Regions from separate parts of the Sphingobacterium sp. lm-10 genome, predicted to be linked through region 3. Evidence: riboswitches for the same ligand, from Rfam matches in the RefSeq annotation. Region 3 holds a riboswitch; each other region holds the start of a gene.
The links. Region 3 has a riboswitch for S-adenosylmethionine ahead of metF (methylenetetrahydrofolate reductase [NAD(P)H]). Riboswitches for the same ligand answer to the same signal wherever they lie in the genome.
Positions count from the first base shown of each region.

Region 1: linked by a shared signal. The riboswitch ahead of metE (5-methyltetrahydropteroyltriglutamate--homocysteine S-methyltransferase) and the one ahead of metF (methylenetetrahydrofolate reductase [NAD(P)H]) in region 3 are both predicted to bind S-adenosylmethionine.
Region 2: linked by a shared signal. The riboswitch ahead of M8998_RS02210 (5-oxoprolinase) and the one ahead of metF (methylenetetrahydrofolate reductase [NAD(P)H]) in region 3 are both predicted to bind S-adenosylmethionine.
Region 4: linked by a shared signal. The riboswitch ahead of M8998_RS06015 (O-acetylhomoserine aminocarboxypropyltransferase/cysteine synthase family protein) and the one ahead of metF (methylenetetrahydrofolate reductase [NAD(P)H]) in region 3 are both predicted to bind S-adenosylmethionine.

Region 1 is NZ_JAMJWC010000002.1:598,263-606,191, reverse strand. It holds gene M8998_RS12600 (sensor histidine kinase) at 1-1,008, shown strand, start outside; gene M8998_RS12595 (response regulator transcription factor) at 1,035-1,724, shown strand; SAM riboswitch class I at 1,791-1,907, shown strand; gene metE (5-methyltetrahydropteroyltriglutamate--homocysteine S-methyltransferase) at 1,980-4,292, shown strand; gene M8998_RS12585 (hypothetical protein) at 4,454-4,612, shown strand; gene M8998_RS12580 (cation-transporting P-type ATPase) at 4,707-7,433, opposite strand; gene mtgA (monofunctional biosynthetic peptidoglycan transglycosylase) at 7,618-7,929, shown strand, end outside.
Region 2 is NZ_JAMJWC010000001.1:578,375-586,303, reverse strand. It holds gene M8998_RS02230 (RsmB/NOP family class I SAM-dependent RNA methyltransferase) at 1-372, opposite strand, end outside; gene M8998_RS02225 (ABC transporter substrate-binding protein) at 381-1,646, opposite strand; gene guaA (glutamine-hydrolyzing GMP synthase) at 1,660-3,210, opposite strand; gene M8998_RS02215 (DUF72 domain-containing protein) at 3,294-4,172, shown strand; SAM-I-IV-variant riboswitch at 4,210-4,306, shown strand; gene M8998_RS02210 (5-oxoprolinase) at 4,353-4,622, shown strand; gene M8998_RS02205 (DUF2891 domain-containing protein) at 4,637-5,770, opposite strand; gene trxA (thioredoxin) at 5,995-6,288, shown strand; gene M8998_RS02195 (S9 family peptidase) at 6,332-7,929, opposite strand, start outside.
Region 3 is NZ_JAMJWC010000002.1:403,161-411,089, reverse strand. It holds gene rfbB (dTDP-glucose 4,6-dehydratase) at 21-1,070, opposite strand; gene M8998_RS11755 (adenylyltransferase/cytidyltransferase family protein) at 1,104-1,568, opposite strand; gene M8998_RS11750 (nucleotide sugar dehydrogenase) at 1,716-3,008, opposite strand; gene M8998_RS11745 (adenylyltransferase/cytidyltransferase family protein) at 3,078-3,605, opposite strand; SAM riboswitch class I at 3,720-3,824, shown strand; gene metF (methylenetetrahydrofolate reductase [NAD(P)H]) at 3,885-4,841, shown strand; gene M8998_RS11735 (FAD/NAD(P)-binding protein) at 5,095-6,630, shown strand; gene M8998_RS11730 (AEC family transporter) at 6,617-7,534, shown strand; gene M8998_RS11725 (TonB-dependent receptor) at 7,638-7,929, shown strand, end outside.
Region 4 is NZ_JAMJWC010000001.1:1,513,620-1,521,548, forward strand. It holds gene M8998_RS05995 (amino acid permease) at 1-32, opposite strand, end outside; gene M8998_RS06000 (porin family protein) at 382-924, shown strand; gene fbp (class 1 fructose-bisphosphatase) at 986-1,996, opposite strand; gene pckA (phosphoenolpyruvate carboxykinase (ATP)) at 2,013-3,563, opposite strand; SAM riboswitch class I at 3,952-4,063, shown strand; gene M8998_RS06015 (O-acetylhomoserine aminocarboxypropyltransferase/cysteine synthase family protein) at 4,309-5,613, shown strand; gene M8998_RS06020 (homoserine dehydrogenase) at 5,646-6,824, shown strand; tRNA gene M8998_RS06025 (tRNA-Arg) at 6,968-7,041, opposite strand; gene M8998_RS06030 (alpha/beta fold hydrolase) at 7,266-7,929, shown strand, end outside.

The DNA.
Region 1 (7,929 bases), 200 kb from region 3:
ATCGTGTCTCCTTTTTTGATGCAGATCAGACCCAACCCTAGTGCTGCGCTTATCATTCAGGCTGGTTCGCATTTAGAAGACCCGGTACGTTTGACAGATGCTATGGAATACAGCACTGCTTTGTTCCAAGGCGATCAAGGAAAATCTCCCGGTTTATTGTCTATATACTTCCCATACAAAGAGAGCCATATTGCCGGGAACATGAGTTTTATGGTGATTGCCGTGCTCGCTTTATTGTCGTTACTAGTTGGCTGCTTTGCCTACACACTCACGATCATTTTTAGGCAGAAGAAAATATCGGAGATGAAGACAGACTTCATCAACAACATGACGCACGAGTTCAAAACACCGGTGGCTACGATCATGATTGCGAGCGAATCGCTTCGAGACAAAGAAATTGCCTCCAACGAAAACCGGGTCAATAAGTTGGCTAATATCATCTATGATGAGAATATACGGTTAGGTTCACATATTGAGCGTGTATTGAACATAGCACGCCTTGAGAAAGAAAACCTGAATATCGAGCGTACTAAAGTACCTATTAACGCGCTTATGTCTGACGTGCTGGAAAGCATGCACCTGCAATTGGAGAAAGCTGGCGGAAACTTACAGGTGGACTTATCCGCTACGCACGATGTGGTGATTGGTGATGAGCTGCATCTTTCTAATGTGATGTTCAATTTACTAGACAATGCCATTAAATATAGCAAAGACACTCCGGACATAACCGTTCGTACCTACAGCACCAAAAACAGCATAACCTTATCCGTTGCAGATAAAGGAGTCGGGATGTCGAAGGATCATCAGGAAAAAATATTTGATCAATTTTACCGAATACCAACAGGGAATATTCACAATGTAAAAGGCTTCGGGTTGGGGCTAAGTTATGTCAATAACATCATCAAGATCCTCAATGGCAAGATCTCTGTAAAAAGCGAACGAGATAAAGGCACACAATTTGAGGTGACTTTACCACTCCACAGTACCGATAGCACAAGCAGAGCTTGATTATTAATATACATTAAAACAAATTTATGTCTCAAAAAATACTACTAGCAGAAGACGATCCCAATCTTGGCGATCTCTTGAAAGATTACCTCGAACTCAAGGGTAAATTTGATGTCGTACTGTGCAAGGATGGCATGGAAGCATTGGAAGCATTCCGCAAGGATGAATTTGATCTGTGCATTTTCGATGTTATGATGCCAAAAAAAGACGGCTTCTCTTTGGGGAAAGATGTGCGCAAAGTGGATCAAACAGTGCCAATTATCTTTGCCACAGCCAAAGGAATGATGGAAGACAAAACCCAAGCATTTGAATTGGGTGGTGATGACTATATTACGAAGCCGTTTCGTGTAGAAGAGCTGTTGTTGCGCATCAACGCCCTGCTTAAACGTTCGTCTCGCGATAAAGATGATGAAACACCAGACAAGTTTGAGATTGGTGGTTATTTCTTTGATTATACCAGTCAAGTGATCTCCTATAAGGGGCAGCAGCAGAAGTTATCTACTAAGGAGGCCGAACTGTTGCGTCTGCTTTGTCTCAAGAAGAATGATGTGTTGACGCGCGAAGAAGCGTTGGTGAAGATCTGGCATGACGACAACTATTTCACCGGTAGAAGCATGGATGTATTCCTGAGTAAGCTTCGGAAATATCTTAAAGAAGATCCGAATGTGGAAATCGTAAATGTGCATGGCAAAGGATACAAGCTTTTGGTCAGCTAGCTGATTATTTGCGTCCTCTTTTCTCTAGAAATTTGGATTTTATACTTTTGTTATCTAAGTTTGTGATGCTTATAGAGAAAGGCAGAGGGAATAGACCCGTTGAAGCCTTGGCAACCTGTCACTTGGACAAGGTGCTACATTCTACTCTTACCCTGTACGGGAACAATAAGAGAAAGATAAGCTGAAGTCACTGTTTCTGGTGCCATTCTCTAATAGCAAAGTATTACATCCGAAAAAAATTAGAGAAATAAAACTATGTTAACGACAAACAACTTAGGTTATCCAAGAGTAGGACCATTCCGCGAATTGAAAAAGGCGAATGAAGCTTACTGGGCTAAAAAAATCACCCAAGAGGAACTTCTAAATACAGCAAAAAGCATTCGTGAAGCTAACTGGAAATTACAACAGGAGAATGGCTTTACCTTAATCCCGTCCAATGATTTTTCCTTTTATGATCAAGTATTGGATTTATCCCTTACGATCGGAGCAGTGCCTGCGCGCTATCAATCGCTTTTAAATAAGATTGACGGAGAATACAGTTTAGATCTATATTTTGCGTTAGCAAGAGGTTTCCAGGCAGAAGGTGTTGATGTGACGGCCATGGAAATGACGAAATGGTTCGACACCAACTACCATTACATGGTTCCCGAATTCACCAAAAATCAGGAATTCAAATTAACTTCTGAAAAATTCTTAAAAGAATACAACGAGGCGAAGTCATTAGGCATTGAAACGAAGCCAGTATTAATTGGCCCCATCACCTACCTTTTATTAGGAAAAGAAAAAGAAGAGGGTTTTGATCGTATCGATCTAATCGAGCGTTTATTGCCAGTATACGAAGAGATCGTTTCCAAATTGGCGGCGGCTGGTGCACAATATATCCAAATTGATGAGCCGTACCTGGCGTTGGATATCGACGAAAAAGTAAAAGGTTTGTATAAAATGGTATTTGAGAAATTAAATGCCGCAGCGGGCGACACCAAACTGATCGCAACAACGTATTTTGAAGCGTTAAAAGATAATGAAGATTTGGCGTTGAACCTTCCAGTACACGCCTTACATATCGACTTGGTACGCGGTGAAGATCAATTGGATACCATCTTGGCAAAAGTTCCTGCTTCTCTAACTCTTTCATTAGGTGTGGTAGAAGGCCGTAATATTTGGAAAAATGATTACGAAAAATCATTAGGCAAAATCCAACAAGCAGTAGATACATTAGGGAAAGACCGTGTTTGGATAGCACCAGCGTCTTCTTTATTGCATGTACCATTTGACTTGGACAATGAGAAAAACGAAGAATCTCTTCCTGCCGAGGTTAAAAATTGGCTAGCATTCGCTAAGCAGAAATTAGCAGAAGTAAAAGACCTAGCTGTATTGGCTGACGGGGAGGTAGATGCAGAGACAGAAAAACGTTTCGAAAGCAACAAAGCGGCCGCAGAAAGCCGTCGTACTTCTCCATTGATCCACAAACCAGAGGTAAAAACACGTACCAGCAACATCACAGACGATGATGCAAAACGTACTTCCTTATTTGCAGATCGGAAATCAGCACAACAAGAAAAATTCAATCTTCCTGCTTTCGCAACCACGACAATCGGTTCATTCCCACAAACAAAAGACGTACGTAAATGGCGTGCTGATTTGAAAAAAGGAGCCATTTCTCAGGAAGAATACGATAAAGCTATTGCGGAAGAAACCGAAAACACCATTCGTCTTCAAGAACAATTAGACATCGACGTATTAGTACATGGTGAGTTCGAGCGTAACGACATGGTGGAATATTTCGGTGAGCAATTGGCGGGATATGCTTTCACGCAGTACGGCTGGGTACAATCTTATGGTTCACGCTGTGTGAAACCTCCAGTTATCTATGGTGATGTGTACCGCCCGCAAGATATGACAGTTCGTTGGTCTTCTTATGCACAATCCTTGACAGAGCGTCCGGTAAAAGGTATGTTAACAGGTCCGGTAACGATCTTGCAATGGTCATTCGTTCGTAACGATCAACCGCGCTCTACGACAACCTATCAAATCGCCTTAGCAATCTTAGATGAAGTGCAAGCTTTGGAAAAAGCAGGGATCAAAATTATCCAAATTGATGAGCCTGCTATTCGTGAGGGATTGCCTTTGCGTAAAGCAGATCAAAAAGATTACTTGAACTGGGCGGTACGTGCTTTCCGTGTTTCTTCATCCAACGTGGAAGATGATACACAGATCCACACACACATGTGTTACTCTGAATTCAATAATGTGATTGAAGATATCGCGGCAATGGATGCAGACGTAATTACGATCGAGACTTCCCGTTCTCAGATGAAGTTGTTAAACGCCTTTGCCGGTGATTTCAAATATCCGAATGATATCGGTCCAGGTGTTTATGACATCCATTCGCCTCGTGTGCCTAGCACAGAAGAAATGGTGGAGCTCTTGCGTAAAGCGAAAGCTGTAGTGCCTGCAGCACAATTGTGGGTAAATCCTGACTGTGGATTAAAAACACGTGCTTGGCCAGAAACCAAAGCAGCGTTGGAATCTATGGTAGAAGCTGCAAAGATTTTACGTGCAGAATAACGCACGGCTAATCAAAATATAAATAACCCCGAAACGTTTCCGTTTCGGGGTTATTTATTATACGCTTCTAAAAGTGCTCAATCTAATCGCTCTTCACAAACATTACGACGCGAATGTTGTTCGTATAGGTAAACAAAACTATTATGAAAAGATTTATACCTATGGCGTTACTATTCACGTTAGCCGCCAACCTTTTGACAAGTTGTCAAGTGATTGAAGGAATTTTCAAAGCAGGCGTGTGGGTTGGAGTAATCGCAGTAGTTGCGGTAGTCGCCTTAATTGTTTGGATTATCTCCAAAGTTGCCGGCGGAAAAAAATAACTATCTATTCAGTTAGATAGCCATATTTTAAAGTGTAATGGCCTTACCAATTGAATTGGTAAGGCCATTCTTAATATACAAATAGTTGCCGATATTAAGCTGTCTGCTCCTCTTTCTTGGTTAGCACAAACTTACGCACCACCCACTTCTCTATTTCCACAATCACAAAAACTGCAATACCTAAGTAAACCGGATATTGCCAAAATGATAAGGCAATAGGCTCGGTGTCAAAGATATTATTCATGAACGGCAGATAGGTAATTGCCGCTTGCAGGATAAATAAAATGATCGCAACGATGTAAATGGCTTTATTGGAGAAGAACTTGCTGTCGAACGCGGTACCGTGGATACTTCGACAATTAAACAAGTGAAATAGCTGAGAAATTACAATAGTTTGCATCGTAATCGTACGAATAGTACCGTTGTCTACGCCCTGTGCGGTAAGGTATTGCACGAGAAACAAGGTTCCGCCTCCGATTAACACAGATACGAATATAATACGCCAAATGAAGTAACCGCTTAGTAGGGGTTCTTTTTCTTTTCGCGGTGGCCTTTTCATAGTCCCATCTTCAATCTCTTCAAAGGCTAACGCCAAAGATACTGTCACAGATGTCACCATGTTTACCCACAGAATCTGCAGGGGAGTCAACGGCATAATATAACCAAACAGAATACTTGCCATAATCAACAAGCTTTCCGCCCCATTGGTCGGCAAGATGAAGAGAATGGTTTTTTTCAAGTTGTCATAAATACGCCTTCCCTCTTCTACTGCATCTACGATCGTACGGAAATTATCATCAGCTAATACCATTTCTGAGGCATCTTTGGTCACCTCGGTTCCTTTAATACCCATCGCAATCCCCACGTCTGCTTTCTTCAACGCAGGCGCATCGTTCACACCGTCGCCCGTCATTGCACAGATACGTCCTTCTGCTTGTAAAGCCTCTACCAAGCGCAATTTGTGTTCTGGGCTCGTACGGGCAAAGATATCGTACTCTTTTACCGCTTTACGCATTTCCTCGTCACTCATCTTTTCCAGATCGGCACCACGGCAAGCTTTTTCTCCATCACCAATACCCATTTCTTTGCCAATGGCTTTAGCGGTATCCACATGATCCCCAGTAATCATTTTTACGCGAATGCCTGCATCTGTACAGATTTTGATCGCTTCGATCGCTTCTTCGCGCGGCGGATCAATAATACCCGCTAAGCCAATCATTACTAGGCCATCTTCTAAATCGTCGTGATCGATCTTAGACCCACCCGATGACATCTTTTTGTAACCGGCAGCAATCAGCCTTTTACCCTGCTTGGCCAATTTGGTCACCTGTTCTTCCCAATAATCGGCATCCATATCCACCTCTTCGCCGTCTTTCCCCAGCTGCTTTGTTGCCAATTCAATGAGTCGATCCGGCGCACCTTTTACGTACATTATTTCCTCACCATCCTGTTCGATTAGGGTAGCCATATATTTATAATCTGAGTCGAATGGTATAGTAGATTCCCTTTTTGGTTTCTCTTTATCCAAGCCACTTTTTTTGTATACGGTTACCAAAGCCCCTTCAGTCGGATCACCTTTTATGGCCCAATCTCCATTTTTGTCTTTGTCCAACGAAGCTTCATTACAGATATAAATACAGCGTAATAGCTCTTTCAGGTTAGCATCATCATCAACGTCGACTTCTTTCTCCTCTTGTTGTATTTCACCTTCCTCTGGCGAATAACCTATGCCTGTTACGTCGTATTTTTCTTCGGCTAGCACAATGTCTTTCACAGTCATCTCATTCCGCGTCAAAGTACCGGTTTTGTCGGAACAGATTACCGAAACGGAACCCAAAGTTTCTACCGATGGTAGGTTGCGGATAATCGCATTGCGTTTGGCCAAGTTTTGTACACCAATGGCCAAGATAATAGAAAGGATGGCCGGCAAACCTTCCGGGATGGCTGCTACCGCTAAGCCGATCACCGATAACAGCAGTTCTTCTGTATCATAATCTCGCAAGTAATAGCCATAAGCAAATGTTGCTGCAGCCAATACCAGCGTAGCTAATGCGACTGTCTTCCCGAATTGGCCGGTCTGGCGAAGTAATGGAGTAGTCAATTGTGTCACATCCGACATCATTTGATTGATCTTACCAATCTCCGTATCTTTTCCGATAGCGGTCACTACTCCTTTTCCAGTACCGTTACTTACCGTAGTACTGGTGTATGCCATATTTTTGCGGTCACCGAGATCTACATCCTTCTCCAGTTTTTCTGTATCCTTTTCCGAAGATTCGGATTCACCGGTTAGGGCAGACTCTTCGATCTTGAGGTTATCCGATTCGAATAAGCGCAAGTCGGCAGGAACTTTATCGCCGGCCGATAGCAGCACGACGTCACCAAGCACGACTTCCGTGGCATCGATCTCTTTACGCTTACCATCGCGTAGCACGGTTGCTTTGAGAGATAATATCCCTTTTATACTTTCTAGCGCCTTCTCCGCTTTTCCCTCCTGTACAAAACCGATCGCCGCATTGATAATAGCCACCAGGATGATGACAATCGTATCGGTATAATGCCCTAATATGGTTGTAACAACCGCAGCCGCGAGCAATACATAGATCAGCACATCATGGAAATGCTTTATAAAACGTATAAATGTACTTTCCTTTTTCTTTTGTGGGAGTTCATTGCGTCCATGCTTATCCAGCAGTTCCTTTGCCGTGGCCTTACTAAGGCCATCGGAGGTATTTGTATCGAGAGTAGACACGACGGTATCAACATCCTGAGCATGCCAATGCTCGGTCTTACGCCCTTCTTCCTTGGTAGAATTTGTCATGTAAAATAATAGTATGGTTTGTTTAAAATATTTTGACCACCGATTAAACAAATAAATCCACCCAACTGTTTTAGGATTTTTTTACTAGAAAAATTCTGTTTACCATCATCAAAAAAAGCCGATTAGGAAATATGTCTGCTTTGATCGTAGCTTTGCAAAATTATTTCGGTTCATAAGATATAACATGGCGATCAAGCGAAGCACAAAAAATAGGAAAAAGAAAAAGACAACGAAAAAGCAAAATAAGGTTCTATGGTGGGCTGGTCGGGTCTTACTAGGACTGGTTGCCTTTAGCTTCCTTTGGGTTGTTGCCTTGCGCTTCATCAATCCGCCAATCACCTACCTGATGATAAAACGAGGCTTCGAGTGGCAGTCGCAGGGCAAAGGTTTTAAAATTGATAAAACCTGGTTAGCCTACGACGATATCTCTGACAACTTGAAAAAGGCAGCCCTGGCTGGTGAAGATGCTTTTTTCATGACGCATCATGGCTTTGAT
Region 2 (7,929 bases), on a different contig from region 3:
ATCAGATAATACCCGGAAGACGTCTTGCAGAAATTTGCCGTACCGTTCTTCCACCAATGCGATCTTTTCTTCCACTGGCTTGGCGATCTCTGTATTCCAAGCGGGATATTTGACCGATACCACATCACTTTTTTGTTCGCACAAGAATTCGGCAACGACCAACTTCTCTTCTATATCCAGATCAGTAAAAGCAGCGCCTAAACGAAAATAATTATAACATAAACGAGAGGTAATACGTCTGTCCGTAGACCCCATTTGCCGATTCGACTTGTAGAATTTTGTCAAAAACCGGGACAGTGGTTCGCCGTATCGATAATTTTCCAGCACTTTGATCGCGTTCCGGATTTGATGCATTACCCGTTTCTCCAGCATAGTATCTTTTAGCGGGCTTGGAATTTACCAAAGCGATACTCCATCAGACTAACGCCAAAATTTACATAGCCCCAACGATCGTTACGATTGAATTTATAGCTGCTATACAATCCGTCAAAAGTTTCTTTATTGATATACTCCGCGTAATCGTTGCCGTATTTCTGCAATAGATTACCAAAATAAGTTCCCGAGTCGAAACCTTTGTAGGCATGATCGGATGGTTCTATACCGTAAGCATTTTTGTACGCAGATTGAAAGCTGCGTGTTGCGTTCGACAATGGATTCAAATGACTTTCCGAGGTGATTACCGGACGATAGAACGTAAAGTTACTGTATGAGCTGAAATCTACCCGACTCCAAAGTGGATGTCCATAAAGACGGAATTCCATATTGTCAGACAGCGATCGTTCGTCCATTACATTCAACATCGCCTTCAGCTGATTTCTATCCGTAGTACCGCTGATAATATGGTACACCACGCCTGAAGTCAATCTTTCGTTCAGTTCAGATGGGGATGACACCGATAAAACCTCCGCATAAGGAAGTCGTTCTTTGATATCATCGGGAAATCCTTGGATAAACTGTTGATGATCGCTATTTGCAGAATTATAAATGACAACAACATCGCCATTTTTATAGTTTTTTGCCAACTCGGCAGATACCGCACGCATGTGAATACTGATGGGAGGCGTTACCGACACCAAATTGGGAAGGTTAAACTCTGTCGGCATAGTCGCTGCCAAAGGATTGACCTGCAACACGCGATTATTGGAATTCATCATTGCAGCACTAAACGATTTGATCTCTGCCGGATAAATGGGCCCTACAATAAGCATGGCATCCTTAACTTCCTGAGATCTTGCCAAATTGGCGTTGTGCCCTGCATTATCGCGAGAATCCAGTACTTGCAGTTCAACGCGCTTATTGGATTTTGCGATTTGCTGTAAACCCATCTGAAATCCCTGATAGAAATCTAATGCCAGCGCGGAGCGTTTTACATCCTCTTCCGAGACCGCGCTGGAAGCTACCCTATCCAGTTGAAAAGGTAGAATCAAGGCAATCGTACCGCCAGCATACAATTTTGCTTTCTCCGAAACAGGCTCTTCGAGATCACGTGACTTATCTTCACGAACAGCTTCCGCTTGATCTCGCGTACCATCCACACGACCTGTTTTCTGACCAGGCGAACGTAAAACCCCTGTAGTCGTCTTAGGCGAACAAGATGATACCGCTATCAGCGCGGCAAAAAAACCTATTAGATAAGTACACTTCATTTTTTTCTTTATTTTATTCCCACTCTATCGTTGCGGGCGGTTTTGAACTGATATCGTACACCACGCGGTTGATGCCTTTCACATGGTTGATGATCTCATTGGATATCTTAGCCAAAAGATCATACGGTAGATGAATCCAATCGGCAGTCATCCCATCTAGAGAACCTACTGCACGTAATGCGACTACATGTTCGTAGGTGCGCTCATCGCCCATCACTCCTACCGATTGTACTGGCAAGAAAATGGTGCCTGCCTGCCAGATTTTATCGTACCATCCTGACTCACGAAGATTACGAATGTAGATGTCATCTGCTTCTTGCAAAATTCGTACCTTTTCAGCAGTTACATCGCCCAAAATACGAATACCGAAACCAGGACCTGGAAATGGATGTCTGCCTAAGATAGTAGGATCTACTTCCAGCGTCTTTCCAACACGCCTTACTTCATCCTTGAACAACGTTCTTAACGGTTCAATGACATTCAGCTTCATATAATCTGGTAATCCACCCACATTATGGTGTGATTTGATGGTTGCCGAAGGTCCATTTACGGAGATAGACTCAATAACGTCCGGATAAATAGTACCCTGCCCAAGCCACTTCGCCTCTACACCATCCGGCAATTCTGCCTGAATTTGTTTCGCAGCATCATCAAATACATCGATGAACGATGCACCGATAATTTTACGCTTTTGCTCCGGGTCTGAAACACCAGCTAATTTGCTGTAAAATTGTTCTTTGGCGTTTACGCCTTTGATATTAAGCCCCATATGCTCGTAAGAATCCAACACTTGCTGGTACTCATTCTTACGTAATAAACCGTGATCCACGAAAAAACAGTGCAGCTTATCTCCAATAGCTTGGTGCAGCAATACGGCTGCTACGGTAGAATCCACTCCGCCAGATAAAGCCATGATGACGTGATCGTTGCCCAATTGTGCTTTCAAGTCGGCTATAGTCATTTCTACGAAGGCATCTGCTGTCCAGTCTTGTGTACAACCACAGATATTCACGACAAAGTTTTTCACCAATACCTGTCCGTCGGTACTATGCGTTACCTCCGGATGAAACTGAATTCCGTACGTACGAGTACCTTCGATATGGTAAGCTGCTACGCGTACCTTGTCGGTACTTGCGATCACGCGAAACGTAGAGGGCACTTCTTTAATGGTATCTCCATGCGACATCCACACCTGTGATTGTGTAGGAATGCCAGTCAACAATGGATTCTCCTGATCAACATATAATAAATTTGCTCTTCCGTATTCTCTAATCTCGGAAGGCAAAACCTCTCCCCCAGAATGCTGTGCCAGATATTGAGCGCCATAACAAACGCCCAGCACGGGGTAATCCCGCATCATAGCAGCGTAGTCTACTTGCGGTGCATCTTCCTGACGCACAGAGTATGGACTACCTGAAAAAATGATACCTTTAACTGTTTCATCGAAGGTAGGGATGTTATTAAATGGATGAATTTCACAGTAAACATTCAATTCGCGCACACGACGCGCGATCAACTGCGTATATTGTGACCCAAAATCGAGGATAATAATTTTTTCTGACATGGCGCAAAGTTACATATTCAGGATGAGTTTTACACGGCGAAATCTTCTTACCTTAGCATTTACACTTTTCTTAATAAGCAGATATGAAATTTGGCAGCGTTACAGACCCATCATCTATTGATTTCTCCCTTCCCAATACGCCATCAGCAACGCTGGAACTACTGAAAGCGCATCAATCAGACGCGCCGTTTGAGGTATTTGTTGGCTGTGCCAAATGGAATAAAAAAGAGCTCAAAGGATTTTACCCGCGCGGCACTAAAGATGAACTCGCGTACTATGCTACGAAATTCAATTCTATTGAATTAAACGCGACATTCTATAACTCTCCCTCCAAGGATCAGGTGCAAACCTGGAAAGACAAGACCGGAAAGGATTTTAAATTTTTCCCTAAAATTCCTCAATCTATTAGTCATTATGGCCGCTTGCTTAATACCGATGAAAAAGTAGAAACCTTTGTAGATGCCACCGTGCTATTTGAAGATAAGTTGGGAATGGCTTTTTTACAAATGCACGATAACTTTAAGCCCAAAGATTTTGAACGATTGGAGTCATTTCTGAAAAACTTCCCCGCGGGATATCCTTTAGCGATAGAAGTGCGTAATGAAGCTTGGTTTAGTGATCAAGAGGTTGCTGCGCGCTATTATTCCTTGTTGGAGAAAACAGAAAAGACCAATATCATCACCGATACCGCCGGACGTAGGGATTTATTGCACATGCGACTAACTACACCAATTGCTTTTGTGCGTTATGTGGGCGCCAACGCTCCTTCTGATTACACACGCTTAGAAGATTGGGTGAAACGCATCCGCGAATGGAGAAAGGCTGGATTACAGAAACTGTATTTCTTTATCCACCAGAACATGGAAGTCGAATCCCCCATGCTAGCAGATCATTTCATCAAACTGATAAATAAATCCTTTGACTTGAATTTGAAATTACCGAATGCTGACAAATTATTTTAAAGTTTATTTGGAGATTAACGAATACTCTACTAAGTTTGTAGAGTATTCAGAATTGCCTGACGCAATACCAACCGAGTTCGCAGAACCGCGGTGGTTTTTATAATACGGGATTCATTCCAAAACAGATTATATTGCCGTTCTGAATACGATTGATGGTTTCACCTTTAATAATTGTATTGTATGCAAACTCCAAACGAACTGTACCAGCATTTGGTTCAAAATTTTCACCACTATTCCGTCAAGGAGCTCGTTAACTTGAATAACGATCTCGTCCGAAACAAATCCTGGGGTACACAAAAAGCAGCTTTTAGAACTGCCGTATTGAACAGTCTTGCGCGTAAAGGCGTAGATCTGTCGCGCATCGTATCTCACGACGATGGGTTTACCACTATTCAGCTAGTACCCGTTGAGTTGGGTGACGACAACACCTTAATTCCGCTTGCCTGTTAGTTATGAACCCGTGTTTATTGATGCGTAATGGCATAAAGTGCAAAAGTTCCTAACCAGTGTGAGCCCATGTAATCGTCTTCCTTGGTAAGGTTTGGTAAAGAAAAAGCCATGTGCTCATCGGCGATTGTACGCAGATGTGCTAACGCCGGAACTTGATGCGCAATGCCATACAGACAGGCTGCACGACTATAGTTTAGGCCATCTAGGTGGACTAGCTGACCGTCGGTGCGATCTTTCACAATAGCAGGTTTCAACTGAAAATCAGCTTCATACATTTGCGGCAGAAAGGCATGAAGCCAGGTTTCATATGCTTCTCTATCTAAAACTTTGCTCATCAGATAGGCTTCCTCCAGACAAGGCGAAAGAAAGTCTGAACCACTCGGCTCATAAGAAAAGTCACAGTTTTTATCCTCTTTATATAGGCGAGTAGCATGTTCTGCAATAATATCGGCTAATGCTTCGTCTTCAACCGTCAATGCGTAATCGTACATCAATGACAGACCAAAAGCGGTATTGTCATGCTTTCCACTACGGATGGGATAAACTAACTTAGGCAAGTAATCCAACAACTTACCTCGCAGAAGATCGACCATGGGTTGCAAAGATCTGCTCCATCGCTGGGCATCGGCATCGTCCCATGTTACCAACTCTTCCTGCAACTTAAATAACCAAGCCCAACCATAAGTACGCTCAAATGAGAGGTTGTTTTTATCTTCAAAGAAAGCCTTCTCAATAGCCGCGTTCTCATCCGTGATTAGCGCATTCAATGTGCTACGCACCGCACCGTCTTGATCCAGGTTATCGAAAGATTTCATCAATTTGATGATAGACCAATAGCCATGTACCGATGAGTGCCAATCAAAACATCCGTAAAAAATAGGTCGCAATGCACGCGGTGGTTTAAGATCAGCATCGCCTCCTAAAGACTGCCCCAATTTATTGGGGTATTCTACCGTAATACAATGGACCGGCATATCAAAAATAGTCTTCGCCTGCTGTTGGCTCAAAGCAAATTTTGGAGTTGGCTTTTCAGTCGCGACTGCTTTTTTGTCGTTAGTTTGGTTATTCTGGCAGGAAAACAAAAAGCTACTGGCAAATAGGAACAAGATTAAGAAAGCGAACTTACCTATTGTATCACGTATGATCATGTATTAAATCTATAATATAAATAATGAAACACTAAAGATAGTAAATTCAGTGATGTGTACAGAAAGGCCTACTCAATATTTTACTTTAATGGATAGTATCTATTTAGCAACTATGACACCTTAATAAACGATGATAAATCGAATGTTATAGTTGAAACCAATAACCTTTACGGCACGCTATTTGGCAGATTTATATTTTTTAATAGGACGATACAAATAACAATATGACATTTCAGGAAATAATAAACAGTGATAAGCCCGTATTAGTAGACTTCTTTGCCGAATGGTGTGGGCCATGTAAAATGATGCCGCCCATCTTAGAAGAATTAAAGCAACGTGTCGGTGACGAAGCCAATATTATCAAAATAGATGTAGACAAAAATCCAACCGCAGCGGCGGCGTATCAAGTACAAGGCGTGCCTACGCTCATTATTTTTAAAAAAGGAACTGTTCGTTGGCGCCAATCTGGTGTCGTTCCTGCGAATGAGCTGGAACGACTGATCAATGAAAACAAATAATTGGAGACAGGAGGATCCGTTTCGCAATAAATATCGACTTTTATTAGCTCCTATTCCAGGTTGGCGGATCCACCTGTAATAGGTGTTTGACGAAGAAGTCGCGACGTTTGCGTTCACCAAAATCACCTCCCGATGAGTGCCCCATACCAGGCACCATAATAAAATCATGATCTTTGCCATGCTTGATTAACTGATCCACTAACTGGTACGTGGACGATGGATCTACATTGTCGTCCAGTTCTCCTACGATTAATAACAGCTTTCCTTCCAAAAGATGGGCGTTTTCTACATTCGAACAGGCAATGTACTCTGGCCCCACAGGCCAGCCCATCCACTGCTCATTCCACCAAATTTTGTCCATCCGATTGTCGTGACATCCGCAGGATGAGACACCCACTTTGTAGAATTCGGGATGAAAAAGTAAGCCTGCGGTAGACGATTGTCCACCCGCTGACGTCCCGTAAATACCTACGCGTTCTAAATCCATATAGTCATATTGCGCTGCCGCTGCTTTCATCCAGGCGATGCGATCTGGAAAGCCTGCGTCTTTTAAATTTTTCCAAGCCACATCATGAAATGCTTTTGAACGGTGCGAGGTACCCATGCCATCAATCTGTACGACAATAAAGCCCAACTCCGCCAGCTCGTGCATGCCGGAAGGATTCGCAAAAAAAGACTTCGGCACGAAGGCACTGTGCGGACCGGCATAGATATACTCAATAACCGGGTATTTTTTCTGTGGATCAAAATTGGAAGGTCGAATAATAACCCCCCAAATATCCGTTTCCCCGTCGCGTCCCTTCGCTTGAAAAACCTCTGGCTTTTGCCAGCCAGTTTCTTCCAATGCGCTTAGGTCGGATTTCTCGAGATCCATCAGCATTTTTCCATCTTTCGCATCACGCAATAAAGCCACCGGAGATTGGTCAGCACGCGAGTACACATCCACAAACAGTTGGTGCGAAGCGTTGAAATACGCCTGATGATTGGCTTCTTCTGGTGTTAATTCCCGCAAACCTTTGCCATTCATGCCGATCACATAATAGTGAACTAAGTAAGGGTCCTCTCCTTTTTTCATACCACTCGCCTGAAAATAAATCTCTCGTGATACTTCATCTACATGCGTCACCCCACGCACCACCCAATTACCTTTGGTGATCTGATTTTTTACTTGCCCATTACTGGCATCAAAAAGATATAAGTGATTCCATCCGTCGCGCTCTGATGCCCAGATGATCTCGCCCGAATCTTCGAGGTCTTTGCGGTATTTCTTTCCGCTATAATCAATAAACGTAGGGCTTACTTCTGCGATAACACTTCTGGTAGCACCGGTAGTCGCAGATAATTCCAGAATCTCGTAGCGTTGATGTCCACGTTGATTATACTCAAAGGTGATCGCTGTATTATTTTTATTCCATACAGGAGGTGTCAGCGAAAATTGATTACTGATTAGGGTAGCATCTACCGCTTTGAGATCTCCGTTTTCTACATCTAGGATAGTCGGTGTATATTGTGGCAAAGCATCGCCAGGCTTTACGTAATCCCTAGTTTGCAATTTCGGCTGCAATTGATCGAGAGGGGAAGATTCTAATAAGGTAAGCTGCCGAACTTCTGCCTTGCGTACGCGAAAAGCTGCCAGTTTGC
Region 3 (7,929 bases):
TCCCTATAATGTAGTTCCACTTAGGAATATTGATCCTTATAATACTTTTGGTAGTCACCAGAAGTTACATTACGTAACCACTCTTCATTGTTTAAGAACCAATCGATTGTTAAAGAAAGTCCTTGTTGAAAAGTAACGGATGGCACATAGCCTAACTCCTTATTTATTTTAGATGCATCTATGGCGTAACGCAAATCATGGCCTGGCCTATCTTTTACATACATAATTAGGTTTTCTGATGTGCCTTTTGTTCTGCGAAGCTTTTCATCCATTTGCGCACAAAGTTCCTTGACCAAATCAATGTTCTGCCATTCGTTGAAGCCACCTACATTGTAGGAATCACCATTTTTGCCTTTGTGATACACCAAGTCGATAGCCTTAGCATGGTCGATCACGAATAACCAATCACGTGTGTACTTACCATCACCATAGATAGGTAACGGCTTATTATTTAGAATATTGTGAATACATAACGGAATCAATTTCTCTGGAAAATGATTGGGCCCGTAGTTATTAGAGCAGTTCGTCAATATAATTGGCAAACCGTAGGTATCATGATAGGCACGAACGAAATGATCTGAAGCCGCTTTAGAAGCTGAATATGGGGAGTGCGGATCATATTTAGTGTCTTCTGTAAATAATCCCGTACTACCCAAAGCGCCAAAAACCTCATCAGTAGACACATGATGAAAACGTTTTCCTTCAAAATTATCTTTCCAAACCTCACGTGCGGCATTCAATAGGTTGACGGTACCAATGACGTTTGTCATGACGAAAGCCGACGGATCTGCGATCGAACGATCAACATGCGACTCAGCCGCCAAATGAATAATACCATCTGGTTGATATTCTTTAAATACCTCAAGAATATGATTAGCATCCGTAATGTCCGCTTTAACAAAGGTGTAGTTGGGTTTGCCCTGAATATCTTTCAGGTTCTCCAAATTACCTGCATACGTCAGTGCATCTAAGTTTACGATATGATAGTCGAGGTATTTATTGACAAACTCTCTTACCACGTGGGAACCGATAAATCCGGCTCCGCCGGTAATCAATATTGTTTTATTCATATCGATTGTTAGATAAAATTATGATAGCAAGGTTTATTTATTATTTTTAGCTGCTTCTCTTTCAGCAACAATTCTTCTTAATCCAGAACTAGAGAATCGGTGATCGCGGCTATTGAAATACAGCTCGATGCCTTTTTGTTCACAATATTCACGACCGGTGAAATTTTTCTCTGCATATTCATCTCCCACAATACGCACATCCAGCTTAAATGATTTCAAGATATCTTCCAAATCCTGCTCAGTCGAATAAGGCACTATTTCATCTACATACTCACATCCTCTTAATTGTATGTACCGTTCTACGACTGTTTGTGTAGGCGCATTCTTTTCGGGGCGATCCAGTGTTGGATCCATCTGCAAACCGCAGATCAAATAGTCGCACTGCCTTTTAGCTTCAGCCAACATCATGATATGCCCAGCGTGCAATAAGTCGAAAGTAGAAAAGGTAATGCCGACTCGTGGCCCAGGATTGTAATCTTTATTCTTATTTTTTTCCATAGTGTATTGTACGTATAATTTCGCTTAGTTAAACTATTAATTTTTTAGTGAGCCTTTCATATGAATGTTAAGAAAGTGGATGAATAGTCACATTCGCACTGCGCCTTTACATCAAAAAATATGCCACCGGCTATCTAGAAACCCCAATTATAGCCTCGCGTCGACGACTTCGCGAGCGATAACGCCCTTAATATCAAAAACAACGACGCGCTCTTTACAAAATCCAGTCAAATCCAACCTCAAAAACTCTTGATGTGCAACCGCCAATATAATGGCGTCATAACCTCCAAACTGTAGTGCCTCATCTATTGATTTCAACCTCAACCCATACTCATGCTGCACCTCTGCAACACTCGCCCAAGGATCTACAATATCTGCTTTCACCCCATAGTCCTCTAACGCGGCATGAAGATCCTTCACCTTGGTATTGCGGATATCTGGACAATTTTCTTTAAAAGTGACACCGAGTATTAAAGCATTCGCACCCTTAACAGCGATATCCTTTCTGATCATTAGCTTTACCACTTTGGAGGCAATGAATTCTGCGACAGAGTCATTAACCCGTCTACCAGAGAGAATAACATTTGGATGATAGCCCAACTGAACCGCTTTATGTGCTAAATAATAGGGATCTACCGAGATACAGTGCCCACCAACCAAGCCAGGTTTGTAGGGAAGAAAATTAAACTTCGTCCCAGCGGCAGCTAATACATCTTGTGTATCAATACCCACCCGATCAAAGATTAAAGCGAGTTCATTGACAAAAGAAATATTCACATCACGTTGCGCATTTTCAATTGCTTTGGAAGCCTCCGCCACCTTAATGCTAGGAGCTTTGTGCGTACCCGCGTGAATAATGATTCGATACAACTGATCTATCTCTTCCGCTATAGCCGAAGTAGATCCAGAGGTGACTTTTTTTATGGTAGTCAACGTGTTTACCTTGTCCCCAGGATTGATCCGTTCTGGAGAATATCCTGCAAAAAAATCTTCGTTAAATATCAATCCAGATTCCCGCTCTAGAATCGGCACGCAGTCCTCTTCTGTACAGCCTGGGTACACCGTGGATTCGTAGATTACGATGTCGCCTTTTTTCAACACCTTTCCTATCATGCGCGTTGCATGACGCAAAGGTCTTAGATCAGGCGCATTGAATTCATCGATTGGCGTAGGAACGGTGACAATGTAGATAGAGCAACCGCGAAGATCTTCCACTGCAAAGGATGCTGTATAGCCCTTTTGCCCTTCTGTATCCACAATAAGTTGAAGCGCTGATCGTAGCATCTCAGGATTTGCTTCTTTAGTACGATCGATCTCCTGGTTCAGTTCGCTAACGCGCGCTTCATCAATATCAAACCCTACTACTTGCGTGTGGGAAGCAAACGCCAATGCCAGGGGCAACCCGACGTATCCTTGTCCGATAACGGCTATCTTCTTCATTCTCCACGAAAGTACTAAATAGTCTGATAATTCAGAAAATTGAAAATCCGTAATGTGATCCTTATTCTATTACGGGTTCATTTCTCGTTCCATCTTCTGTGCCTCTTTTTCGGCAACAATCCTCCGCAAACCAGAGCTGGAAAACCGATGATCTCTGCTATTGTAATAAAGCTCAATGCCCTTCTGTTCGCAGTATTCTCTTCCTGTAAAGTTTTTCTCCTGGTATTCATCCCCCACAATACGCACATCTAACTTAAAGGATCGTAAGATATCTTCCAAATCTTGCTCTGTAGAATAGGGGACAATTTCATCTACATATTGGCACCCTCGAAGTTGTATGTATCGCTCTACTACAGTTTGTGTAGGCGCATTCTTCTCCGGCCGGTCTAACGTAGGGTCCATCTGTAAACCGCAGATCAGGTAATCACATTGTCGTTTGGCTTCTGCCAACATCATGATATGCCCGGCATGCAACAAGTCGAATGTGGAGAAGGTAATGCCAATGCGTGGGCCAGGATTGTAATCGGAGGGATTGTTATTTTCCATGTTGATACGAGATAGTATGTTTGTATCCACAAGGATAATTGATTTTTTCATTATCCTATGTACATCTAACGATAACAGCCGTGGACAAAAGGTGGACAAATTTTGATCATCAATTAAAATCATTCTGCATTTTGTTATCCCACACGCTTTTCCCATATTTGTGATTGCTTATAGAGAAAGGCTGAGGGATTAGACCCGCGGACGCCTTAGCAACCTGACGCATGTCAAGGTGCTACAATCTACCCTCCATAGTGAAGGGAATGATAAGCGGCCATAGGCATATGTCGGCACCATTTCTCTGCAAGCCTTCCATTCAAGAAACACATACGTATGAAGATCATTGATCATATCAAGAATGCACAAGGAAAAACGCTGTTTTCTTTCGAGTTGTTGCCTCCCGCAAAAGGCCAGGGAATTCAAAACATATTTCAGACGATGGATGAGTTGATGGAATTCAAACCTCCCTTTATCGACGTCACATACCATCGGGAAGATTACTTATACAAACAACATCCAAACGGGTTATTGGAGCGTGTATCTTATCGTAAACGGCCGGGTACGGTGGCCATTTGTGCAGCTATCATGAATAAGTATAAGGTAGATGCGGTGCCACACTTGATTTGCGGCGGATTTACCAAAGAGGAAACAGAGAACGCCTTGATTGATCTTGATTTCCTTGGCATAGATAATGTGCTAGTACTTCGGGGCGACGCACGGAAGGGCGATGCCGATTTTATCCCTACCGAAGGTGGGCATGCTTATGCCACAGACCTATTGAAACAGGTTCGGGATATGAATGAAGGAAAATACTTACATGAGGATATCACCACTTCTTCAAAAACCGATTTTTGCATAGGGGTAGCAGGGTATCCAGAGAAGCATTTTGAAGCTCCAAATTCGCAAACAGACTTTAAATGGTTGAAGAAAAAGGTGGATATGGGAGCCGAATTTATTGTAACACAGATGTTCTTCAACGTTGAGCGCTATAAAGAGTTTGTTACCAAATGTCGTGAGCATGGTATCCACGTGCCTATTATCCCTGGTTTAAAGCCATTAACTACAAAAAAACAACTCATCACGCTACCCCGTATATTTCACTTGGATATACCAGAGGAGTTATCTGAGGCTGTCGATAGCTGCAAGAACAATGCAGAGGTGCGGAAGATAGGTGAAGAATGGTTAGTACAGCAGTGCCGCGAACTCATCGCTTTCGGTGCACCAGTGCTCCACTTTTATACGATGAGTAATCCAGGTCCTACCAAAAATATTGTCCAGCAACTTGCTTAGGCATTTTACGCTTAGTGTAAAAGGAGACTTTTCTAAAAAAGACATTTAAGACCGAAAAAATACATCATTGCGAGGTAGCATAACGTTCGAGCTTTCGTTTTTTGACCTTCCCTTAGTTGGGAAATGGAGCATTAAAACAACACAATGCTTTCAATAACAATTACTTAAATTAAATAAAGCACGAAGACTTTGGCATACGTAACAAATACATCACTGGTAAACAATCATTCGTGATCCCTGTTTACTTAACTGTATGGTCAAACATCTACCTAAAACAATAGCCATCGTAGGATCGGGAGCAAGCGGCGTAGCCTGCTTCATACAACTGGTACAAAAACACATCACGAAAGGAAACCCGTTTCCACTCTCTATTACTCTATTTGAGAAACGGAAAGAATTCGGCGATGGACTGGCATTTGGCACGGAACAACAAGGTCATTTGTTAAATACGAAAGCAGGACTTATGGGTATTTTTCCAAAAGAGCGCATGCATTTCGTACAATGGATGCATCAAAATAGTGATAAAATTGGAGAAACATATCCTCAGGTAAGTACACATCCAGACAGCTATCCGCCGCGTATGCTGTATGGAAATTATGTACAGGCCATGTTGGATAAATACAAAGCATGGGGACTTAAAGCGGGTATCGACATCCAGACAAGACCCACCGAGGCAGTTTCAGCCGATATTACTCCAGAAAATACAGTAATGCTTCATACAGCAGACCAGCGTAAGGTAGCGTTTGACTATGTCATTCTGGCAACGGGTAATCCACAGTCTGCTACTTTTGCGAAGCTAAAATCCAGTGATAACTTTTTCTGCTCGCCTTGGCCAACCAGCCGATTATTGAAAAAAATAAAAGATAAGCAGGCTCGAGTGAGTATTGTAGGAAGCAGCCTTACAGCTATTGACGCACTGATTACACTGGTAGACAACGGGCATGAAGGGCCGATTCAATTTTTCTCCTTGACCGGCTTATTACCTCGTGTACAGACACCGTCGGAAATCCCATATGAACGCAAGGTGCTGACACTGTCCAACATACGCAGTATCATCCGAGAGCAGCAACGAACGTTGCGTATCATCGATCTGATCAGACTTTTTCGATCGGAGGTAGAAAGCGCTTTGGAGAGACCCGTAGACTGGGCCAACGAAGACCGCATTAATAAAGATCAGTTAGCACTGCTAGAAAAGGATATTCAAGAAGCTACTGGAGAAGGAAATATTTTTCAAACAATACTCTATTCGCTTCGAGAAGATTCCTATAGCATTTGGCGCTTATTGCCTCCCGATCAGAAACAGCTTTTTGGCAAATGGGTAAAACCTCATTTCGACATCAACCGACACGCTATTCCTTTAGAAAATGCGATTAAAATCCGCAACATTCTTCGCTCTGGTCAGCTAGAAATCATCGGACATACGGGCGATATCATATGGAGTAAAGACAGATTTATTTTAAAAAAGGAAGATGGCACGCAATACGAAGCAGATTATGTCATCAACGCCTCGGGCCCATCCAGTGATATTGAAAAGATGCAAGACCAGCCCATATTGCCGGACTTACTATCCAAAAAATATATTGAGCAGCATCCTATTGCCGGTGTTTTGGTCGATTTGAATACCATGCGGGTTTGGACCTCCGCGCGGAAGGAGTTGTCGCCATTTTATGTGATTGGCCACCAGCTGGCCGGGTCGCAGTTAGACATTAATTCTTTGTGGTTTAATGTAGAACAGGCTGATCTATTGACAGACGATTTACTTTTACAACTCGGGCATGGATATCATTAACGAATTAGCGACGCGTGTCCTTCCGCTTTATGGTTTCATTTTGATCGGCTGGTTTGCCCATGTCAAATGGAATTTGAAGAGCAAGTGGATTTCTAAAGTTCTGCTGTTTGCACTAATTCCTATCCTAATTATAGAAAACCTCCTGAAAGCTGATTTAGCCGAAACAGCCGTATCAGGTTCGATTATTTTTATTCTGGCACTCGCGATGAACATTCCAGCGATAATTGCAAAACGAAGCTTTGCTAATGATTATGATGGAAGTCTATTAAAAGGTTCTTTTTCGTACTATAATATTGGCTGGTTTGGTATACCGATTGTGATGGCGCTATTTGGCGAAGAGCAGATGCCCCTGATTATCTCCGCTTATGTAGGTAATGCACTGTATGGAGATACCATTGGATTTTACCTGATGTCTCGCACCAAAGACGTGCCAACGAAAGAAGCCGTAAAAAAGGTTTTTCAGATTCCCGCGGTCTATGCCTGTATCGTCGCTATTGGACTTAATTTGCTTTCAGTAGAACTTCCCGAAAGTGTTGAGCCCGTTGGTAAAGTGGTCAGCTGGATAGTATCTGCATTGGGTATGCTTATTATTGGCGTTACGATGGGCGATATTGACTTCAAAAAAGTAGCTTACAAAACATTCAGTAAAATACTGGGATTACGTTACGTGGCTGGCGCCATCATCTTAGGCTTATTGGTTTTTGCCGAGTCGCAGTGGTTTAGTATCTTAGATGAAGATCAATCCATGCTCATGCTGCTGATGGCCAGCTTTCCTATCGCTGCCAATCTAGTTGTCTTTGCCTCATTCTTAGAGACAGAGGAAGAAAACGCCGCGTTGCTGGTGGGCATTTCTTCCATTTTATCGCTAATTTTGGTTCCCATCTTGAGTGTACTACTCTTCTAGTCACAGGCGAGCACTTGTATTTCATCATTTAAAATAAACAGTTCATCTACATTTTATTGTCGTTCGAAGCATCGTGGCCTAATTTCGGTCAAAACGATGTGTCATGCGGTTTATATTTATTTTCACATTCCTCTTTGCCAACTTTTACACCTATTCACAAGAAATAGGCGATCTCCGATCTCTAGAAGGTTATGTCCAAAATTCCAAAAGAGAGGCTATAGCGGGGGCCAATGTATTTATCGACGGTAGTTATGATGGTGCCAACACAGACCATTCAGGCTACTTCCGGTTCAGCACAACACAAAGAGACTCCATACTGCTTCGGGTAACGGCCTTGGGGTATAGCCAAGATTCTATTTGGCTGCAACTACCGCTATCAAAGCCATTGGTCATTT
Region 4 (7,929 bases), on a different contig from region 3:
ACCAACTTTGATATGGACTTCTTATACCACATGATTTAGATTAATTTATTAGACACCGTAAACGTACAAAAAAATACAAAAAACAGACTGCTTACAGGCATAAATTCTCCATGTTTGATCAAAATAAACGATTAAAATCTCATATATTATACGATAACAGCTGCATAACTCGTAGAAACACCAATTTAATCTGCAAATACCTCACAGTTTGGCGTTATTAAGTCTCATATTACAAAACATGAACAATTGACTAAAATGTTACAAAAGTCAATATTCTTTGAGGTCATTTTTCATATTTTTGCTTCTTCACTCACGCATGACATGACTCTAACAAGCAGCAGTACCTTACATAAAAACAAAAATAGACTCGCACTCCTTTGCATGCTATACTGCATCACTGTTTTTTCTGCACAAGCACAAGTACAATTAGGTGTACACGGTGGAGGTAATTTTAGCAAAGCAATTGGCGACGAGTTTCGTTCATCTAATCGAATAGGCTTCCAATTCGGTGCTTTCATTACGTATGAATTGGGCAGATATTTTGCGTTACAGTTGGAGCCAGGCTATAATGTTTCGCGCTTACGTACTAACGAAACTACCCATTCGCTACCTAATGGCGTTAGCAAAGCAACGCGGTCAGTTGATTACTTTAACCTTCCATTGTTGGCCAAACTAACCATCACACCACAATTTGCACTACTTGCGGGTATAGAATTCAGCAAATTACTTAACGAAGAAAAACACCGTCTCCATAATGGTTTACCCGCGTTCAGGACAGAGCTAACCTCAGGATATGCACTTGGTATAGAATGGAGCAAACTCTACTTTAGATACCGCCGTCAGCATCGCATTAGTCGTATTAATGAGCCAAGTGATACCTTTATTCAACAATTGCAAATTGGTCTTCGCTTTCGCTTACTTTAAGATATGCTAATAAAACGCTACTTATGTGAATAGAGGTATTGTATTTTCGAGTAGTGCTTATCTATGTGCTTTGAGCTATTTTACCTATATCAGCGTACAACTTTTCGACCACCAGCACCATAGCTGAACTTCCGATCACCAACGGAGTGCGTTGATGCAATTCATCCGGTTGTATTTCCAAAATACGCTCTTTTCCCGTAGAAGCTCGACCACCGGCCTGTTCTAGAATAAATGCCATGGGATTACATTCATACATGAGGCGCAGCTTTCCTTTACGATGCCGAACACTTTCAGGATACATAAAGATACCACCTTTGAGTATTGTACGGTGTAGGTCTGCGACTAGAGACCCGATATACCGTAGCGAGTACGGACGACCAGATTCCAAATTCTCCTCCTGGCACATTTTGACATACTCTTTTATCGCAGGCGGGAAGTTGATAAAGTTACCTTGATTAATCGAATAGGTATTGCCATTTTCGGGAATACGCATCATCGGGTGTGACAAGCAAAATTCGCCAATACTGGGGTCTAATGTAAAACCGTTTACTCCATGACCAGTAGTGTACACTAACATCGTCGATGAGCCATACAGTACATAGCCGGCAGCCACTTGATGCACACCTTGCTGTAATACATCTTCTTCGGATACGCGGCCCGACGAAGATTTACGACGATAAATAGAGAATATTGTTCCTATCGAAATGTTGACATCAATATTGGAAGATCCATCGAGGGGGTCAATACATACAATGTATTTACCCTCCGATGATAGATCCAACCCCTCTTCATGTTCTTCGGAAGCAATGTAGCAACATTCTCCACCGCGCTTCAGCGCTGAGATAAACTCCTTGTCGGCTAATACATCCAACTTCTGCTGTTCTTCGCCCTGTACATTGAACTGTCCGTAAGGACCAAGAATTTCAGCAAGCCCGGCTTTATTGACCTCCCTATTTACCACTTTCGCAGCAATACCAATATCCCGTAGCAAACGGGAAAGCTCTCCCTTGGCAAACGGAAACTCTTCCTGCTTTTCAATGATGAACTGCCCTAAGGTTTTAAATTCCATAATGTAAGATCGCGCCGATTTAGTAGGTGTATTTCTGATAGTTTTTTTCAAACAGGTCTTTTAATTCCTGTGCTTTGTGCGTGTAGCTTTCCGCATCTTGCCAAAGAGATTGAGGATTCAAAATGGTATCTGGCACGAGTGGACAAGCGGTTGGCATCGAAAGATCAAAAACCGGGTGCTGTACATAATGCTCATCTTTCAATGCACCTGACATCGCGGCACGGATCATAGCACGTGTGTGATATAGCGGGATACGGCGTCCCACACCATATGGCCCTCCTATCCAGCCTGTATTTACTAACCAAACTTGTGTAGAAGAATCCTGTTGCAATCGATCACGCAACATTTCAGCATAGCGCCTTGCATGTAGCGGCAAGAATGCTTGACCAAAACAAGCGGAAAAGGTAGCCACGGGCTCTGCAATTCCTACCTCGGTACCCGCCACTTTCGCGGTGTATCCATTTAGAAAGTAATACATCGATTGCTCCACCGTAAGCTTGGATAATGGCGGCAACACGCCAAAAGCATCTGCCGTCAGAAAAAATATGTGCTTTGGCGAAGCGGAGTGATTGATCTTTACCACATGTGGTATGTAATTGATAGGGTATGACACCCGTATATTTTCTGTGACAGCGCTATTTTCGTAATCCAGATAGCGACTTTCTGGCATGTAAAGCATATTTTCTGTTAATGCCCCAAACCGCACAGCACCAAATATATCGGGTTCGCTTTCGACTTTTAGGTTGATGCATTTGGCGTAACAACCTCCCTCTAAATTGAAGATTCCTTCGTCCGACCAACCATGCTCATCATCACCAATCAGATAACGATCGTGATCTGCAGACAAGGTGGTTTTCCCTGTGCCAGATAAACCGAAAAACAAGGCTGTTTCTCCATTTTTACCTGTATTAGCCGAGCAATGCATTGGAAAGACACCATGATCTTGTGGCAACACAAAATTCATCATAGAAAACATGCTCTTTTTGATTTCTCCTGTATATGCCGTTCCAATGATTAGCACTTTACGCCGGGTAAAATCAAGCACCACCGCATTCGATGCTCGAAGACCCAGTTCCTCATAATTTTCGATTTTTAATAGAGATGCCACCCACACCGTCCAATCCTTTTGCTGTTCCACTTCTTGCTTAGGAAGGAACATATTACTGATAAACAAATCTTGTGCAGCCAGCTCCGTCGCAAAGTGAATTCTCCTGCTATATTTAGCATACGTTGCGATATTTGCCGTGCGTGTATAAAGTGATTTGCAAGAATCTAAATAAACTTTCACTTGTTGTTCAAGTGCCTCAAATACACTCGGATTGACGGGTTGATTGGTATCATTCCAATGCACCGTATCCTCCGTGACTTCATCACGCACCAGATAGCGATCACGAGGAGAGCGTCCTGTAAAAGTTCCTGTCATAATATTCAGCGCACCGGAAGCAGAAAGTGTCGCTTCCTTATTCAAAATGGCATGCTCAATTAATTCGGCGGGTGTTAACTCACTAAACACCTCACCTTTAGGCTCTAAAGCAAGTTCAATTTGGTAGTCTTGAAGAATTTTTTGCATTACAGTTTATTCGTTTGATTTTATGAAACAAAATTAACCATAAACCAATTGTCGGGAAATTATAAAAACGCTTATTGTAGCAAATACACATGGATAAAAACCTGTATATCAACTAATTAAATTGATGATTAAAATAATTTAAATGCTAAAACATTTTAGCCTATTTTAACAACAATATTCATCTTCAAGGCACTAAACAAAAGGAGTTGGAGATGCGGATAAACAACTCCCAATACACTTGATTAACCAACTTTAATAGTATCTCAGCTAGGAAACATTTCCAAAAAGATTTGATCATATATTTGCATGGCTGTACAAAAACCCTATATTTGCTATGTATATCATTCGATAATACAAATCAACACCTACACCAAAGCGATCAGGTCTTGATTTATAAAGAAGCGGCGAGAGACTGGCTCGATGACCCGCTGGCAACCAACAACAGAGCGTTGAAAAGGTGCCAATTCCTGTCCAAAACCATGTTTTGGAGTATATAAATAATAGAACAGATGAACGAAAAAATCAACTTATTCCCTTCTTCGGAAGATCGTCCACACTTAATTTCTACAGCGATTTGTCATTGGCTGCAATTGGTTGCTTGCCACTCACGAATGCGATAGTCGTTTTTTGTGATTAGTCTTAAGCGATGACCTGTACATCGATTTGGCCTACCGCAACCTATAAACGACTCTTTCCTTTCGTACAGACTAATCCTGATTTTATGTTCCACAATAATTAAGTTACTATGGCCTACAAAAAACCGTTACAATTTGAAACCCTGCAAATACATGCAGGACAGGAAGCCGATCCCACTACTGGGGCACGCGCACTCCCGATATATCAAACCTCATCTTACGTTTTTAACAACGCAGAACATGGCGCCAACCTTTTTGCATTGAAGGAGTTTGGAAATATTTACACTCGGATTATGAATCCGACAACGGATGTCTTTGAAAAGAGAATAGCAGCGCTGGAAGGTGGCTTAGCGGCAGTGGCGGTTTCTTCCGGCCAAGCAGCCCAATTTATCGCACTGAATAATATCCTAGAAAGCGGAGATAATTTTGTGGCGAGCTCCCATCTCTATGGCGGCACATTCAATCAATTTAAAGTTGCCTTTAAAAGGCTAGGCATTGAAGTACGCTTTGCAGACCAGGGTGATCCAGACGAATTTGAGAAATTAATTGATGACCGTACCAAAGCGCTTTATGTAGAAACCATCGGAAACCCCGCATATAGCATTCCTGACTTCGAACGTCTTTCTGCCCTATCCAAAAAACATGACCTTCCTATTGTGGTAGACAATACCTTTGGTGCAGGCGGTTATCTTTTCAAGCCTTTAGAATATGGTGCTCACATTGTAGTGGAGTCAGCCACGAAGTGGATCGGCGGCCACGGCACGACCATTGGTGGCGTGATTATCGATGGTGGCAATTACAATTGGGGTAATGGTAAGTTCAAGCAATTTTCTGAGCCATCCGAGGGTTATCATGGGCTAATCTTCTCGGAAGTGTTTGGAGAAAATAGCAACTTTGGCAATATACAGTTTGCCATCCGGGCGCGCGTAGAGGGATTGCGTGACTTCGGCCCTGCCCTCTCCCCTTTCAATTCTTTCTTGCTGACACAGGGATTGGAAACACTTTCATTGCGCGTACAGCGGCATGTGGATAATGCGCTGGAAATTGCCCAATGGCTTGAAAACCATGCACAGGTAGAATCTGTAAGTTATCCCGGACTGAAGAGCCATCCCTATCATGATGCCGCCCAAAAGTATTTAAAAAATGGCTATGGCGCGGTATTGTCTTTTACTATTCGCGGAGGTAGTACCAAAGCCAACGAGTTTATCAATGCTTTAGAATTGGTCAGTCATCTGGCGAATGTTGGCGATGCGAAAACGGTCATCATACACCCTGCTACAACCACACACCAACAGCTAAGTACGGCAGAACAACAACGCTCTGGCGTATACCCAGGTGTCCTTCGATTATCTGTAGGAATCGAACATATTGACGACATCAAAGCTGATCTGGAACAAGCTTTTGAAGCACTATAAATTTGCGTAACTAAAAAACAATTTGATATAAAATGAGTGAAAAATTAACGATTGGGATGTTTGGATTTGGAGTAGTTGGCCAAGGACTGTACGACATTATCAAAACCAAAGATCTAAATCTAGAAATAAAGAAATTTGTCATTAAAAACCCAACGAAACAACGATCGCTTCCTGAACACCTTTTTACGACCGATGCAGACAGCGTGTTGAATGATCCAGAAATAAATACGATACTGGAACTTATTGATGATGCCGATGCTGCTTTTGAAATCACAAAACGCGCATTGTATGCTGGTAAAAATGTGGTATCTGCCAATAAAAAGATGATCGCAACCCATTTGGAAGAATTAGCGACTATACAGGAAGAAACCGGCAAATCGTTACTTTACGAAGGTGCGGTATGTGGATCGATTCCAATCATTCGCAACCTGGAGGAATATTATGACAATGAGCTCCTGCATAGCGTAAGCGGAATTTTCAATGGTTCTTCCAATTATATTTTATCGAAGATCTTTAACGAAAATCAAGATTACGATAGCGCGCTAAAGAAAGCACAGGAATTGGGCTTTGCAGAAACGGATCCCACATTGGATGTGGGAGGCTACGACCCTAAGTACAAGCTGGCAATCGTTGCCAATCACGCTTACGGCATCTATGTCAAACCAGAAGATATTCTCAATTTGGGAATCAATAAGCTTGGCTTAGCAGATATTACCTATGCACGTGAGAAAAACTACAAAATCAAGCTGATTCCATTGGCAAAAGAGGTAGATGGTAAGATTATCTTATATGTATTGCCGAAGTTCGTTAGCAAAGACAACCTACTATACGGTGTGGAGAATGAAAATAATGGTGTGGTGGTAAAAGCTGCTTTTGCAGACGAGCAGTTTTTCTTCGGAAAAGGTGCAGGCGGTCATCCAACCGGATCGGCGGTGTTATCTGATATCACGGCACTTCGATATGGTTATCGTTATGAGTTTAAAAAACACTCAAAATCTCAGCAGGTTACCTATTCTACCGATTACGAATTGAACGTTTACTTACGCTATCAGGACGAAGAAATTCTGGAAACACTGGGCTTCAATAGTATCTCCGAACGCTTCTACGGACAAGATTTTAAATATGTGATCGGAAAGATCAACCTACAACAAATCATTGCTCACCGTGAATTGATTCACCGCGACGGCTACTTTCTGGCAGAATTAGCATAATAATATGTATTCTTGTGCTGCTCTAGTATGTTTGCTGGAGTAGTACAGGAATTTTTCTTTGCATAAATACGACTCCGAAAAGCTAAAAAGCGAAGATTTGTTTCGAGAAATAAAGCGGAAAAGATAGCAGGGAAATAAAAAAGTGCGCTCAAAGGGAGTCGAACCCCTAACCTCCTGATCCGTAGTCAGGTGCTCTATCCAATTAAGCTATGAGCGCAGTCTTTTACCAATCGGTGTATACCGTTTTTGGTGAGGCAAATATCGTTACTTTTTCGATTATTGCAAACTTTTTCTAAACTTTAAGGACAGAAAAACAGGGCTTAAACCCTATTTAACTGAAAACAAAACATTTACATAGCACACTAGCATATGGCCGAGCGAATTAAAAGCAATAAAATCAGAATTGGTGATATTAGTATCTCTTTTTTTATAAAAAAAGCGGTGCAAAAAGAACATAGGACAATTCTTTTTCTGCATGGATTTCCGTTTAATAAGAATATGTGGAAAGCGCAGCTGGAGGCATTAGATGATTCGACGACAGGAATAGCGTTAGATATTCGTGGACATGGAAACACCACATCCGGACATGGCTTCTTATCCATCGACTTGTTTGCTAAAGACCTCATCGCATTTATTAAAAAAATGGAAATGAAACAGGTGATTCTATGCGGTATTTCGATGGGTGGGTATATAGCTCTGCGCGCGTATGAATTGGCGCCTACGCTTTTTTCCGGATTAATTTTGAGTGACACACACAGCAAGGCGGACGATAAAATAGCAAAGCAAAAAAGATTTGACTCTATACAGGCGGTATTAACGCATGGTCGCCGTCCTTTTGCCATCGGATTTATCGAAAACATCTTTGCCAAGCCGCGGGCGGAAGAAAATCTAGAAGCCGTTGAGCTTATAAAAAGTAGTATTCGACGAAACAGCCTCACGAGTATATGTGCCACACTTTTGGCGTTGGCATCGCGTACTGATACATCCGATTTACTTCCTAACATTACCATCCCGACTTTATTAGTTCGTGGTCAGCACGATAAAATAACACCCGAAACGCTTATGCTCGAGATGAAGGATCATATACCGCAGTCAGAATTCGTAA